DNA from 3 places in the Mesorhizobium sp. M7A.F.Ca.AU.002.02.1.1 genome. Region 3 is predicted to be linked to each of the others. Evidence: predicted binding sites of a transcription regulator. Region 3 holds the regulator's gene; each other region holds the start of a gene.
The links. The regulator LexA, encoded in region 3, represses DNA repair genes until DNA is damaged. The targets are predictions, from matches to a motif close to TGTTCNNNNTGTGTTCNG.

Region 1 (5,007 bases), on a different contig from region 3:
CATCAGCGGTTCGTTGGCACCGAGCAGCTGCGCATGGCGCATGGCGCGGCGCATGATGCGGCGCAGGACGTAGCCCCTGCCTTCGTTCGAGGGCAGCACGCCATCGGCGACCAGGAAGGAGGACGAGCGCAGATGATCGGCAATGACTCGGTAGGAGGCGACCGTCTCCTTGTCGGGATCATGCCCGATCGCGGACGAGGCCGCGTCGATCAGGTGACGGAACAGATCGGTCTCGAAGACGCTTTCCACCCCTTGCAGGATGGAGGCCATGCGCTCCAGGCCCATGCCGGTGTCGATCGAGGGGCGCGGCAGGTCGATGCGCTCCTCCTTCGTCACCTGTTCATACTGCATGAACACCAGGTTCCAGAATTCCAGGAAACGGTCGCCGTCCTCCTCCGGGCTGCCGGGAGGGCCGCCCCAGATGTGCTCGCCGCGGTCGATGAAGATCTCCGAGCACGGCCCGCAGGGTCCGGTGTCGCCCATCGCCCAGAAATTGTCCGAGGTCGCGATGCGAATGATGCGGTCGTCGGAAAAACCGGCGATCTTCTTCCAGAAGCCGGCCGCCTCGTCATCCGTGTGATAGACGGTGACCAGCAGCTTGTCCTTGCTCAGCCCGAATTCCCTGGTGATCAGGTTCCAGGCAAGCTCGATGGCGCGCTCCTTGAAATAGTCGCCGAAGGAGAAGTTGCCGAGCATCTCGAAGAAGGTCAGATGACGCGCGGTGTAGCCGACATTGTCGAGATCGTTGTGCTTGCCGCCGGCGCGAACGCTCTTCTGGGCGGTCGAGGCGCGCGAATAGGGCCGCTTCTCCAGGCCGGTGAAGACGTTCTTGAACTGTACCATTCCGGCGTTGGTGAACATCAGCGTCGGGTCGTTGCGCGGCACCAGCGGACTCGACGCGACGATCTCGTGACCCTCCTTGCGGAAGTAGTCGAGAAATGTCGACCGGATTTCGTTCACGCCACTCATGAATGCTGCCTTTTCAGAAGGGCCGCCGGCAAACCGGCGGAAATGGGCTCTGCGTTTTAGAAGATTAGGACTTGGCCTTTTAGCCGCCGCGCTTCACCCTGTCCAGAAACACGGAATTGGTCCAATCCACGGCCTTTGCCGGCCGTTCGAACCGGCCTGTTTTCGCCGCCGAAACGCAAAACCGCCGGCACTGGGCCGGCGGTTTCAAAACGCATTAACGCGGAACTCGATTACTTAAGCCCGAGATAATAGAATGCGATTATGGCCGAACTCCGGCCGACCTCGCGAGTTGTCACATCGCGCCGGATTCCTCCTCGAACCCGTCGTCGCCACCTTCGGAGCCGCCATTCTCAAGGAACTTTTCGGCGATCAGCCCGGCATTCTGTCGGAGCGCCAGCTCGATCTCGCGTGCGGTGTCGGGATTGTCGCGCAGGAACAGTTTGGCATTCTCGCGGCCTTGGCCGAGACGCTGCGAATTGTAGGAGAACCAGGCGCCCGACTTCTCGACCACGCCGGCCTTGACGCCGAGATCGACCAGTTCGCCGGTCTTGGACACGCCTTCACCATACATGATGTCGAACTCGACCACCTTGAAGGGCGGCGCCAGCTTGTTCTTGACCACCTTGACGCGGGTCTGGTTGCCGACGACTTCGTCGCGGTCCTTGACCGAGCCGATGCGGCGGATGTCGAGGCGCACCGATGCGTAGAATTTCAGCGCGTTGCCGCCGGTCGTCGTCTCGGGCGAACCGAACATGACGCCGATCTTCATGCGGATCTGGTTGATGAAGATGACCATGGTGTTGGAGCGCGAGATCGAGGCGGTCAGCTTGCGCAGCGCCTGGCTCATCAGGCGGGCCTGCAGGCCGGGCAGCGAATCACCCATCTCGCCTTCGATTTCGGCACGTGGCGTCAGCGCCGCGACCGAATCGACCACCAGCACGTCGATGGCGCCGGAGCGCACCAGCGTGTCGCAGATTTCCAGCGCCTGCTCACCGGTGTCGGGCTGCGAAATCAGCAGGTTTTCGAGATCGACGCCAAGCTTGCGGGCATAGACCGGGTCAAGCGCGTGCTCGGCATCGACGAAAGCGCAGATGCCGCCCTTCTTCTGGGCTTCGGCCACGGTGTGCAGGGCCAGCGTCGTCTTGCCCGAGCTTTCCGGCCCGTAGATCTCGATGATGCGGCCGCGCGGCAGGCCACCGACGCCAAGCGCGATGTCGAGGCCAAGCGAGCCGGTCGGCACCGTTTCGATCTCGACGACCTGCTCGTTGGCGCCGAGCCGCATGATCGAGCCCTTGCCGAAAGCCCGCTCGATCTGCGACAGCGCCGCATCCAGAGCCTTTGATTTGTCCACTGCCTTGTCCTCTACCAGCCGCAAAGAATTCTGAGCCATGATACATCACCCCTTGGTCGTCAATGAAGGCCGGACAATCCGTAATCCCTGCCTATTTGTACCTTTTTTGTTCTCATTTGGCAAGAGGGATCAAATATCTGAAAAACAAGCAATATCCGGATTTGTTCTTTTTTTGTCCAAGGATTCGATCAGGAATGCACCGCACGTTGGGCCAGACGGCTCGGTTGTTTCGACCTGCCGAATCGCCGCCTTGCATGCGAAGCTCGGTCGCACAGCCTAGCGCTTGTGCGGCTGGAATAACAAAGGTCATATCGCCGGCATGCTGAAATCCGCGAAAATACTGGCCGTAGGCGGCGCCCATATCGACCGGCGCGGCCAGGTGTCCGGCGCCTACGTGCCCGCCGCCTCCAATCCGGGCACAATGCGCGAGGATGTCGGCGGCGGCGTCTTCAACGCCTTGCGCAGTGCCGTGCGGCGCGGCGTCTCCGCGTCGCTGATGTCGGTTCGCGGCGGCGATCCCGCTGCCGACACCGTTTCGCGAGCCATTGCCGGGGCAGGCATTACCGACCTGTCGGCGGTCTTCCTCGACCGCACGACGCCGAGCTACACGGCACTGATCGACAGCGAGGGCGAGTTGATCGTCGGCTTTGCCGACATGGCGCTCTACGACCTGGCGTTTCCCAAGCAGATCAGGCGCTCCAAGGTGCGGGAGGTGATCGCCGCCGCCGACGCGATCCTGTGCGACGCCAATCTGCCCTCTTCGGCGCTGGAACGGCTGGTCGCGCTCGCTGCGGGCAAGCCGGTTTTCGCGATTGCCATTTCGCCGGCCAAGGTGGTGCGGTTGCTACCGGTGCTGAAGGAGCTTTCGCTGGTCTTCATGAACCGGCGCGAGGCCATGGCGCTGGCCGGCGTCGCCGCGAATGCCACGGAGCGCGAGGTCGTCGACGGGTTGCGATGCAGCGGCCTCGTCAGCGGCGTGGTGACGGCAGGCGGCGGGCCCATGCTGGGCTTCGATGAAGCCGGCGCCTTCTCTATCCTGCCGCCGCCACCAAGAAAGGTCGCCGACGTCACCGGCGCCGGTGATGCGCTGGCAGGCGCAACGGTCGCTGCCTTGCTGCGCGGACTGCCGTTGCGGGCAGCTCTGCGCGAAGGCATTGCCGGGGCGACGCTTGCCATCGAAAGCGCCGCCGCCGTTCCGGAGTTCACCGCGGCGAGCTTCGCGGAAGCGTTGGCTCTTGTGCCGGATGCCAGGGAAATGGCATGAGACCGGCGAATTCATAGTGCCGCGATGTTGCCGAGCGTCCGACGGACGCGCCGCATTCCGGATAGGAGACCTTGATGACCCCTGAGACCGCCCGCCCCTTCATCGACATCCACGCGCCGGTGGCGCAGGCCCTGGCCGACGGCCGGCCGGTGGTGGTGCTGGAAAGCACCATCATCACCCATGGCATGCCCTACCCCGACAATGGCGCCATGGCGGCCGATGTCGAAAAGATCATCAGCGATGGCGGCGCCGTGCCGGCGACGATCGCCGTGGTTGGCGGCCGCATCAAGATCGGGCTTTCGGACGGCGAGCGCGAATCGCTGGCGATGACGGGCGACGCGATGAAGCTGTCGCGCGCCGATCTCGGTTTTGCCGTGGCGCAAGGGCGCACCGGCGGCACCACGGTCGCCGCCACGATGATCGCGGCGCATATGGTCGGCATAAAAGTGTTTGCCACCGGCGGCATCGGCGGCGTGCACAAGGGCGCCGAAAAGAGCTTTGACATTTCCGCCGATCTCGACGAGCTGGCGCGCACCCCGGTGATTGTCGTCTCGGCCGGCGCCAAGGCGATCCTCGACATCGAAAAGACGCTGGAAGTGCTGGAGACGCGCGGCGTGCCGGTGATCGGCCATGGCTGCGAGACGATGCCGGCCTTCTGGTCCAGGCAATCGCCGTTCCGCGCGCCGCTGACCTTGCACGAGCCGGAAGAGATCGCGCATTTCTACCAGACGAGGGCAGCACTTGGGCTTGCTGGCGGCATGCTGATTGCCAATCCTGTGCCGGAAAACCAGGAAATCCCGGCTGCGGAGATGGCGGGCTATATCGACGCCGCGCAGAAGGCCGCCGAGGCACAACATGTCACCGGCAAGGCAGTGACGCCATTCCTGCTGGGAAAGATCCTCGAACTGACCGGCGGCAGGAGCCTGAAGACCAACATCGCGCTGGTGGAAAACAATGCAAGGTTGGCGGCGAGGATAGCCAGGGCATTGTAGGGCACGGCCTCCAAGGTCGGCGGGACAGAGGGGGGTGCTGTCCCTCCGCTGTGCCAAGAAGGTTGGCATTCACTTCCCCGCCCGCCGCCCCGCCTCATACGCCCGGCGTGCCCAGGCCGCCATCTCCTCGGGATCATCGAAAGCGCTGTCGGGAACGCTCCAGTAGGGCATGGCGACCAGCTTGCCGTGGCGCGAGCCGGTATAGGTCCATTGCGTGCAGCCGGCGGCCTCGAACTCGGGCGCGCTTTGCTCGTCGGCTTTCAGCATCAATTCGCCACGCAACACGATGGCGACGATGACGCCGTCGAAATAGATGCCCTTGCCGCCGAACAGTTTGCGGATGCTGACAGGGCCGAGACCCTCGAACAGTTCGGCGATGCGTTCATTGTCCATGCCGCGATCATGTCACCGGCATCTGGCCTTGTCATCGC
Region 2 (3,199 bases), on a different contig from region 3:
CCACTCACGAGACTGGCAAAAGCGAGCACCACGACGGCGATGACGGGGCGCAGTGGTCTGGAAGGATGAGTGTCGGTCATCCCAGGACTATAGTGGCGCGCCGCCGATGGAACCAGACCGGCATCGTCAAATCTTCGGCAGCCGGCCGGACTCCGCTCCGGCCCTGGCTTACGCCGCCTTTTTGCGCGTGTCGAAAACATGGTCGACGATGCCCCATGCCTGCGCCTCGCGGGCGGTCATGAAGTGGTCGCGGTCCAGCGTGCGCTCGACCTCTTCATAGGTACGGCCGCAATGCTGCGCGTAGAGCTCGGCCATGTGCCGTTTCGTCCTGCCGATGCGCTCGGCATGGCGCTGGATGTCGGAGGCCTGGCCCTGGAACCCGCCCAGCGGCTGATGCAGCAGGATGGTGGCGTTCGGCAGGGAAATCCGGCGCCCCGGTGTGCCTGCCATCAGCAGGAACGAGCCCATCGATGCCGCAAAGCCCATGCATACGGTCGACACCGGGCAGCTGATATATTGCATCGTGTCGTAGATGGCGAAACCACTGGTCACTACGCCGCCCGGCGAGTTGATGTAGAGCGAGATCTCCTTGTCGGGATTGTCCGATTCCAGCGACAAAAGCTGCGCGCAGACCAGCGCCGAGATGTCGTCGTTGATCTCGCCGTTGATGAAGATGATGCGCTCGCGCAGCAGCCGCGAAAAGATGTCGAAGGCGCGTTCGCCGCGGCTCGATTGCTCGATGACCATCGGCACCAGACTGGCAACACCGCTCATTTTTCTTCTCCGATTTTCTATTATGCCGCGCGCAGAAGGCGCGGTGCGTTCGCGGCGATGGGCTTTCCAATTGCGCGCAAACCGAGCGAAAGACGGCAGCCGGCGCCTGCCATGGCGATGGCCGGCATGGCCTTGCGGGCAAAACCGTCGTGGACGATGCGCAGATGCGTGCCGCCGGAAGCGGTGCGGGCAAGCGTGAAGGTGACGGTACTGTCGAGCGGATCCTGCCTGGCTGCGTCGCCCGGCTGCTCCCGCCAGGAATAGCGCAGCAACTTCTCGGGTTCGGCGTCGAGGATTTCGCATTCGATCGGCGCGCCCGTCCCGGCGAAGGCAAAACGGTTGCCGATCTCGGGTCTCATGTCGTTGGGCATCATCCAGGCGGCGAGCAATTCCGGTACGGTCAGGGCCCGCCAGACCTTTTCCGGCGGCTCGGCAAGGTCGTACTCGAACTCGAGCGCATCCGGAGAGACTTCGCGATGGCTTTCGTCGGCCATTGATCCCCTGTCGTTCATTGATCCATGTCCTTCAAAACCGCCTTCAGCCTTTCGATGCGTTCCGGCCAGAAAGTCCGGTAGCGTTCGATCCAGGAGAGCAAGGGAGCGAGCCCCTGCGGATCGGCGCGGTAATAGGCGTTGCGGCCGGCTCGCCGCTCGACCACCAGGCCTGCGCCACGCAGGACGGCCAAATGCTGCGACACCGCGGGCTGCGACACCGTCATACCGGTGCGCAATTCCGACACGCTCATCTCGCCTGCGGCTAGCCGCTCAAAGACGGCGCGGCGCGTCGGGTCGGCCAGTGCGCGAAAAATCTCTGCTTCGATCATGTCAAAAGCATAAGTGAATACTTATTGATTTGGCAAGCACTGTTTTACGAGATTGTCGGAAGCCAGCGTCTCACCATTCCGGCAGGCCCATCGAACGTCGCCTCGAAAATCGGCGACGCAAGGACGGCGTGGATGTGAAGCGTTCCAGTGCCGGCGTTCTTGAACCCGTGTTTCCTGTTCGCGGGGACAACGAGAGACTGGCCCGATGTCACGACTGTATGCTCATCGTCGATCCACATCTCAGCCCTACCGGCGATAACGGTCAGCACTTCCTCCACGGGATGCCAATGCGTTGGGGCGCCGACCGTGGGCTCGACCCATTGCTCGAATATGCAAAGTTGCGATGCACCATTGCTGGCCGACACATGCATGCGTGTTTCCACACCTGCTCGCCATTGCTCGCGCTGCTGGTCCTCATGTGCGACAGACTTCATTTGATCGCCCCCGGTCAGATCCGATTTCATGGAAATTTCCGGCCGGGACACTACATCTTGCTGACAAACATTGACAGAACGTCATCTGCACCATAGAACGAACAGGGAACAAAAACCTTGTGGGTAAAGGCAGCCACGGCAAGCGGCTGACGCCTGCAGCCTGTAAGGTGCTGCGACAAAAAAATTTGTTTCGGATGAGCGCGGAGAAATATCATGGCGGGTAGCGTCAACAAGGTCATTTTGGTCGGCAACCTCGGCGCGGATCCCGAAATCCGTCGCCTCAACTCGGGCGAGCCGGTCGTCAACATTCGCATTGCGACGTCGGAAAGCTGGCGTGACAAGAATTCCGGCGAGCGCAAGGAAAAGACCGAATGGCACAACGTCGTCATCTTCAATGAGGGCATCGCCAAGGTGGCGGAGCAGTATTTGAAGAAGGGCATGAAGGTCTATGTAGAGGGCCAGCTGCAGACGCGCAAATGGCAGGACCAGACCGGCGCCGACAAGTACACGACGGAAGTCGTGCTGCAGAAATTCCGCGGTGAGCTGCAGATGCTCGACGCGCGCGGGCAGGGTGAAGGCGGCCAAGTCGGCGGCTATGCCGGTGGCGGCAGCAGCCGTGGTTCCGATTTCGGCCAGTCCAGCCCGAGCGAAGGCTTCAATCGCAGTGGTGGCGGTGCCAAGAGCGGCGGCGGTGGCGGTTCGTCGCGCGAACTGGACGACGAAATCCCGTTCTGATCGCAACAGCAGATGTTGTTTTTGGCTTAAGTCAAACATTGCGCCCCGAGAGTCCATCATGGACTTTCGGGGTTTTGCATTGTCGAACTGAACGCCGACATGGCGATCAACGAAATATGGCGAAGGACGAGTTCGATGAAAGCACGCGTAAAATGGGTCGAGGAACGCACCTTCGTCGGCGAGTCCGGTAGCGGCCACAAACTGGTGCTGGGAACCGCGCCCGGACCGGAAGGCAGGACGCCGGGACCGAGCCCGATGGAGCTGGTGCTGATCGGCACCGGCGGCTGTTCGGCCTATGATGTCGTGCACATCCTCGAAAAGGGGCGCGACGCGGTCGAGGACTGCGTTGTCGAGCTCGAAGCCGACCGGGCGGAAACCGAACCCAGAGTGTTCACCCGCATTCATATGCATTTCGTCGTCAAGGGCAGGCAAC
Region 3 (5,007 bases):
ATGCGCGGTGATCGGCGCCGAGGACGCCGAGCGCGGCCAGATCGTCGAGGCGCATGTCGTGCTGGTGCAGGGCGTGGCGCCTGACGCATTGACGACCAAGCGCCTGCAGGACCATGTCAAGGCGACGATCGCGCCCTACAAATACCCGCGATCGGTGAAATTCATTGCTGCTTTGCCCAAGACCCAGACCGGCAAGATCCAGCGCTTCCGGCTGCGCACGGAGAAAGTCAATTGAGCGAGCCCTACGATCCGGCGTCCGAAGGCGCACAGATGTCGTTCAACGAGCGCATGTCGTACAGCGACTATCTGCACCTGGAGAAAGTGCTGGAGGCGCAGACACCGCTCTCGTCGGCGCATGACGAGATGCTGTTCATCATCCAGCACCAGACCTCGGAACTGTGGATGAAGCTCGCTTTGCACGAGATTGGCGCCGCGATCCGCTCGATCCGCGCCGACCGGCTTGAGCCGAGCTTCAAGATGCTGTCGCGAGTCGCGCGCATCTTCGAGCAGCTGAACAATGCCTGGGATGTGCTGCGGACGATGACGCCCAGCGAATACACCGAGTTTCGCGACGCGCTCGGCCAGTCCTCGGGTTTCCAGTCCTGGCAGTATCGCGCCATCGAGTTCATGGCCGGCAACCGCAACCTGGCCATGCTCGGCCCTCACAAGCATCGGCCTGACCTCAGCGGAAAGCTGGAAGCCATTCTGGCCGAGCCGTCGCTCTATGACGAAGCGCTGCTGCTTTTGGCGCGCAACGGATTCGACATCGGTGCCGATGCCAGGCGCACGGACTGGCGTGAGACGCGAACCGAGAATGAAGAGGTCCTGGTCGCCTGGCAGACTATCTACCGCGATCCGCAGCGCTACTGGATGTTCTACGAACTGGCCGAGAAGCTGGTCGACTTCGAGGATTATTTCCGCCGCTGGCGCTTCAACCACGTCACCACGGTGGAGCGCATCATCGGTCTGAAGCGCGGCACCGGCGGCACGTCGGGCGCTTCGTATCTGAAGAAAATGCTCGAGGTCGTGCTGTTTCCGGAGCTGTGGACGGTCCGCACCCGGCTCTGACATCATCGAAATGAGAACAGGCTCACCGAAGGGACGCTCTGTGGCGGAAACCCCTTCGCGAACAACCGGGGACTGACCATGAGTGGAATTCCTGATCTCGCCGCAGTCGAAGCGATGGATGCCACGGATCCGCTGCGGGCCATGCGCGACCGTTTCATTCTGCCGGAGGGGGTGATCTATCTCGACGGCAATTCACTGGGGGCAGCATCTCATGCCGTTTTCGGCGAGCTGCAGCAGGCGGCGACGCAGGAATGGGCCCGAGATCTTATCCGAGCCTGGAACACGGCCGGATGGTTCGAGATGCCGATCGAACTCGGCGACCAACTCGGACGCCTGATAGGAGCCGCGGCCGGCCAGACCGTTGTCTGCGACACGACATCGACCAACATCTACAAGGTGCTGCACGCAGCGATGGAGATGCGGCCCGGCCGGTCAGCCATCGTCGCCGAAGGTGACAGTTTTCCCACCGACCTGTACATCGCCGAAGGCGTGGCCTCGACCCGGGATGGCGTCCTGCTGCGCCTCGCGGGCGTCGACGCGCCGACCATCGAAGATCTGATCGACGAAAACGTCGCGGTGGTGCTGGTCAACCACGTCAATTACAAATCGGGTGAACTGCGCGACATGGCGGCGCTGACGCGCAGGGCTCATACGGCCGGAGCGCTGATCGTCTGGGATCTCTGCCACACCGCCGGCGCCCTGCCCGTCGAGCTCGATCAGGCAAATGCCGATTTCGCTGTCGGCTGCACGTACAAGTACCTCAACGGCGGTCCGGGCGCGCCGGCCTTCATCTATGCCGCGCAGCGCCACCACGGCGATATCAGCCAGCCGCTCAGCGGCTGGTGGGGCCATGCGCGGCCCTTTGCCTTCGAACGGGGTTATGTTGCCGGCACCGGCATCCGCCGTTTTCTGTGCGGTACGCAACCGGTCCTGTCGATGCGGGCGCTCAAAGGCGCGCTTGCCATCTGGAGCGACGTCGACATGGCGGCATTGCGAAAGAAGAGCGTCGCGCAGACAGAACTGTTCATCCAGCTCGTCGAAGCCAAGTGCGGCGCCTACGGTCTCACGCTGGAGACCACCCGCGACGCGACCAGGCGCGGCAGCCAGGTGTCGTTCCTTCACGACCACGGCTATCAAATCATGCGGGCGCTGATCGAGCGCGGGGTGATCGGTGACTTCCGCGCACCGTCGACCATCCGTTTCGGCTTCACGCCGCTCTATGTCAGCTACAAGGATGTGTGGCTGGCGGTTGAGGTTCTGGAAGACATTCTGCGCACGGGAGCATGGAAGGACCAGCGTTTCGCCGTCAAGGAAGCCGTTACCTGACGCACCGATCCCGGCGATCCGCCGTCGCTGCCCTCACTGCCTGGCAAATGACGGAGAGCTGAATTTCCAGCCAAAATGCCCAACTGACGTTGGCGTTTTGGCTCCGTTTCGTTCACGGCCAACGAACGTCCCGAAGGTTGCAATCGCCCCTTGTCGAGGTCGATCGACAGATAATGCCAAGCTTTGGTAGGGGATAAGCCACAGGTCATTAACCATAACAATTTCAATGTGAGCAGGCGCATTGCCGAAGGTGGCGCCCGTCGATCGTAACCCGCTGGCAAGCGCCAAATAATTTCAGCAGCCTTAACAAATTCATTAAACTTTAAACGGTTGCAGAACACAACTGGAACAGATAGTGTTTGTTCTGGGTTTGTTTTTCGATTCTGGTTTCAGGGAACCTGGGGGCCGCCATGCTGACACGCAAGCAACATGAACTGCTGATGTTCATCCATGAACGCCTGAAGGAGAGCGGCATTCCGCCATCCTTCGACGAGATGAAGGAGGCGCTCGACCTTGCCTCCAAATCCGGGATTCATCGGCTGATCACGGCCCTTGAGGAGCGCGGCTTTATCCGCCGGCTGCCCAATCGGGCCCGCGCGCTGGAAGTGCTGCGGCTGCCGGACTCCATCGCGCCAGGCCTCAATGCGGCAAAGAAGTTTTCGCCAAGCGTCATCCAGGGCAGTCTTGGTCAGGGTGGTGCTCTTGGCCGGCAGATCAAGCCGGCGCCTTCGCGGATGCCTTCGCCCGGCAATGACGACGATGCGGTCTCTGCCGTTTCGATCCCGGTCATGGGTCGCATCGCCGCCGGCGTGCCGATCGATGCCATCCAGCATCAGACGCATTCGATTTCGGTGCCGCCGGACATGATCATGGGCGGCGCGCACTATGCGCTGGAGGTCAAGGGCGATTCGATGATCGAGGCCGGCATCTTCGACGGCGACACCGTTATCATCCGTAACGCCGACACGGCCAGCCCCGGCGAGATCATCGTGGCGCTGGTCGATGAAGAGGAAGCGACGCTGAAGCGGTTCCGCCGCAAGGGCGCCTCGATTGCCCTCGAAGCCGCCAATCCAGCCTATGAGACACGGATTTTCGGGCCGGACAGGGTCAAGGTGCAAGGCAAGCTCGTCGGCCTGATCCGTCGCTACTGAGACGGCTGTGGGTTGACCACTGGCTTCTCGGGTTTCTTGAAGGGTGCCAGCCCCCTCGCCTCGCGAGAGTATCTGCGTTGCGTGTGCCAGGGCCGATATGGGCTGTCCACCGCGAAGCTGATCGTCGCCGGCGTGGTCGCCGATTGGCGATCGAAGAAGACCGCGGCACTGCCTTTGCGAGCCAGTTGCCGCTTGGTGATGACGAGAACCAGCGGGTTGTGACAGGCGTCATAGGCGGTGGCGTCGTTGACGACGATCAGTTCGGCGAAGCCGCAGGCTTTCCAGGTGTCCTTGCGGTCCTCGACATAGGCAATGATCGCACCGGACATGTGCCTGGCCACGCAAACGCCTGAGGAGCAATAGAACGGCGATCCCGGCGGTAGCTCAACGGCATCCGCGACGTCGAATTGCCCATCGCTGTTGTCGAACACTTCCGGAACGACGATGGTTTCCGATGTCAGCGCGCGTTTCCAGTTGTCGACGGTGAATTCGTTCGGCCGTTGCCGGCTGACGGCAAGCTCACCGCCACCGATCGGCAACGCCACCAGCCGGGCGTCTTCCGAGATCAGCACATCGGGCGTGCGCGTATCCGAGACGGTCAGCAAGCCTGCCAACGCGAATGGCAGAGCCGCGAGCCGCAGCCATGTCGTCGCCATCGTCGCGATGACCAGGGCAATGGCCACCAGCAGGACCGACTGTTGCGAAATCAGCCCGACCCCATCGACAGGCGAACGCTCGGAGATCCAGCCCGATATGGCGATCATCATCGTCAGGCCCTTGCCCATCAGGTAGAGACCTGGCCAATCCAATCCGAAAGGCATCAGCAGCGCGCTGGCGACGGCCAGGAACATGACGACGGTGACGATCGGCATAACCGCGAGATTGGCGAACAGGCTGAGCGGCGACACACGCTGAAAATGCCAGATGGCAAACAGCGTCGTGGCGCTGCCGGCGATGATCGAGGTCATGGCCAGACCGATTGCCGCCAGCAGGAATTTTCGTGTCAGGAACCCGGGCAAGGATCGCTTCGGCGGCGGCGTTCTTGCTTTTCCCGCGCGGTGATCCGCCCAGCCGGCATAGGCGCCGACCAGAGCCGCGGTCGCGGCGAACGACATCTGAAAACTCGGGCCGACCACCTCATGCGGCGACACCACGATGACGGCGATCGCCGAGATCGCCAGATTGCGCATGGTGAGTGCTGCTCGATCGAACAGAACTGCAATCAGCATCACTGCCAGCATGATGAAGCTGCGTTCGGCGGCGACGACGATACCTGAGATGACGAGGTAGGCTGCGATCGAGAACAGTGCGGCGGCAGCGGCATACTTCTTGACCGGGCGACGCGCGGAAAAATCGGGAAACAAGGCGAAGGCGCCGCGCAGCAACCCCATGATGGTGCCGGCGACCAGAGCCATATGCAGTCCCGAAATGGAGATGATGTGGTAGATGCCGGTACGTCGCA

Region 1: the regulator LexA is predicted to act here: its motif matches at 2,417-2,434, upstream of recA (recombinase RecA).
Region 2: the regulator LexA is predicted to act here: its motif matches at 2,125-2,142, upstream of EN879_RS28630 (single-stranded DNA-binding protein).

Annotation. Positions count from the first base shown of each region.
Region 1 covers NZ_RZPB01000336.1:43-5,049, reverse strand. The annotation lists partial or broken gene alaS (alanine--tRNA ligase) at 1-969, opposite strand, end outside; gene recA (recombinase RecA) at 1,262-2,359, opposite strand; gene EN879_RS20105 (carbohydrate kinase family protein) at 2,640-3,584, shown strand; gene EN879_RS20100 (pseudouridine-5'-phosphate glycosidase) at 3,659-4,576, shown strand; gene EN879_RS20095 (TfoX/Sxy family protein) at 4,646-4,969, opposite strand.
Region 2 covers NZ_RZPB01000648.1:6-3,204, reverse strand. The annotation lists gene EN879_RS28655 (hypothetical protein) at 1-80, opposite strand, end outside; gene EN879_RS28650 (ATP-dependent Clp protease proteolytic subunit) at 169-774, opposite strand; gene EN879_RS28645 (SRPBCC domain-containing protein) at 795-1,286, opposite strand; gene EN879_RS28640 (metalloregulator ArsR/SmtB family transcription factor) at 1,283-1,597, opposite strand; gene EN879_RS28635 (cupin domain-containing protein) at 1,642-2,061, opposite strand; gene EN879_RS28630 (single-stranded DNA-binding protein) at 2,245-2,766, shown strand; partial or broken gene EN879_RS28625 (OsmC family protein) at 2,902-3,199, shown strand, end outside.
Region 3 covers NZ_RZPB01000215.1:118-5,124, reverse strand. The annotation lists gene EN879_RS15340 (AMP-binding protein) at 1-235, shown strand, start outside; gene kynA (tryptophan 2,3-dioxygenase) at 232-1,068, shown strand; gene kynU (kynureninase) at 1,147-2,394, shown strand; gene lexA (transcriptional repressor LexA) at 2,805-3,545, shown strand; partial or broken gene EN879_RS15320 (ComEC/Rec2 family competence protein) at 3,539-5,007, opposite strand, start outside.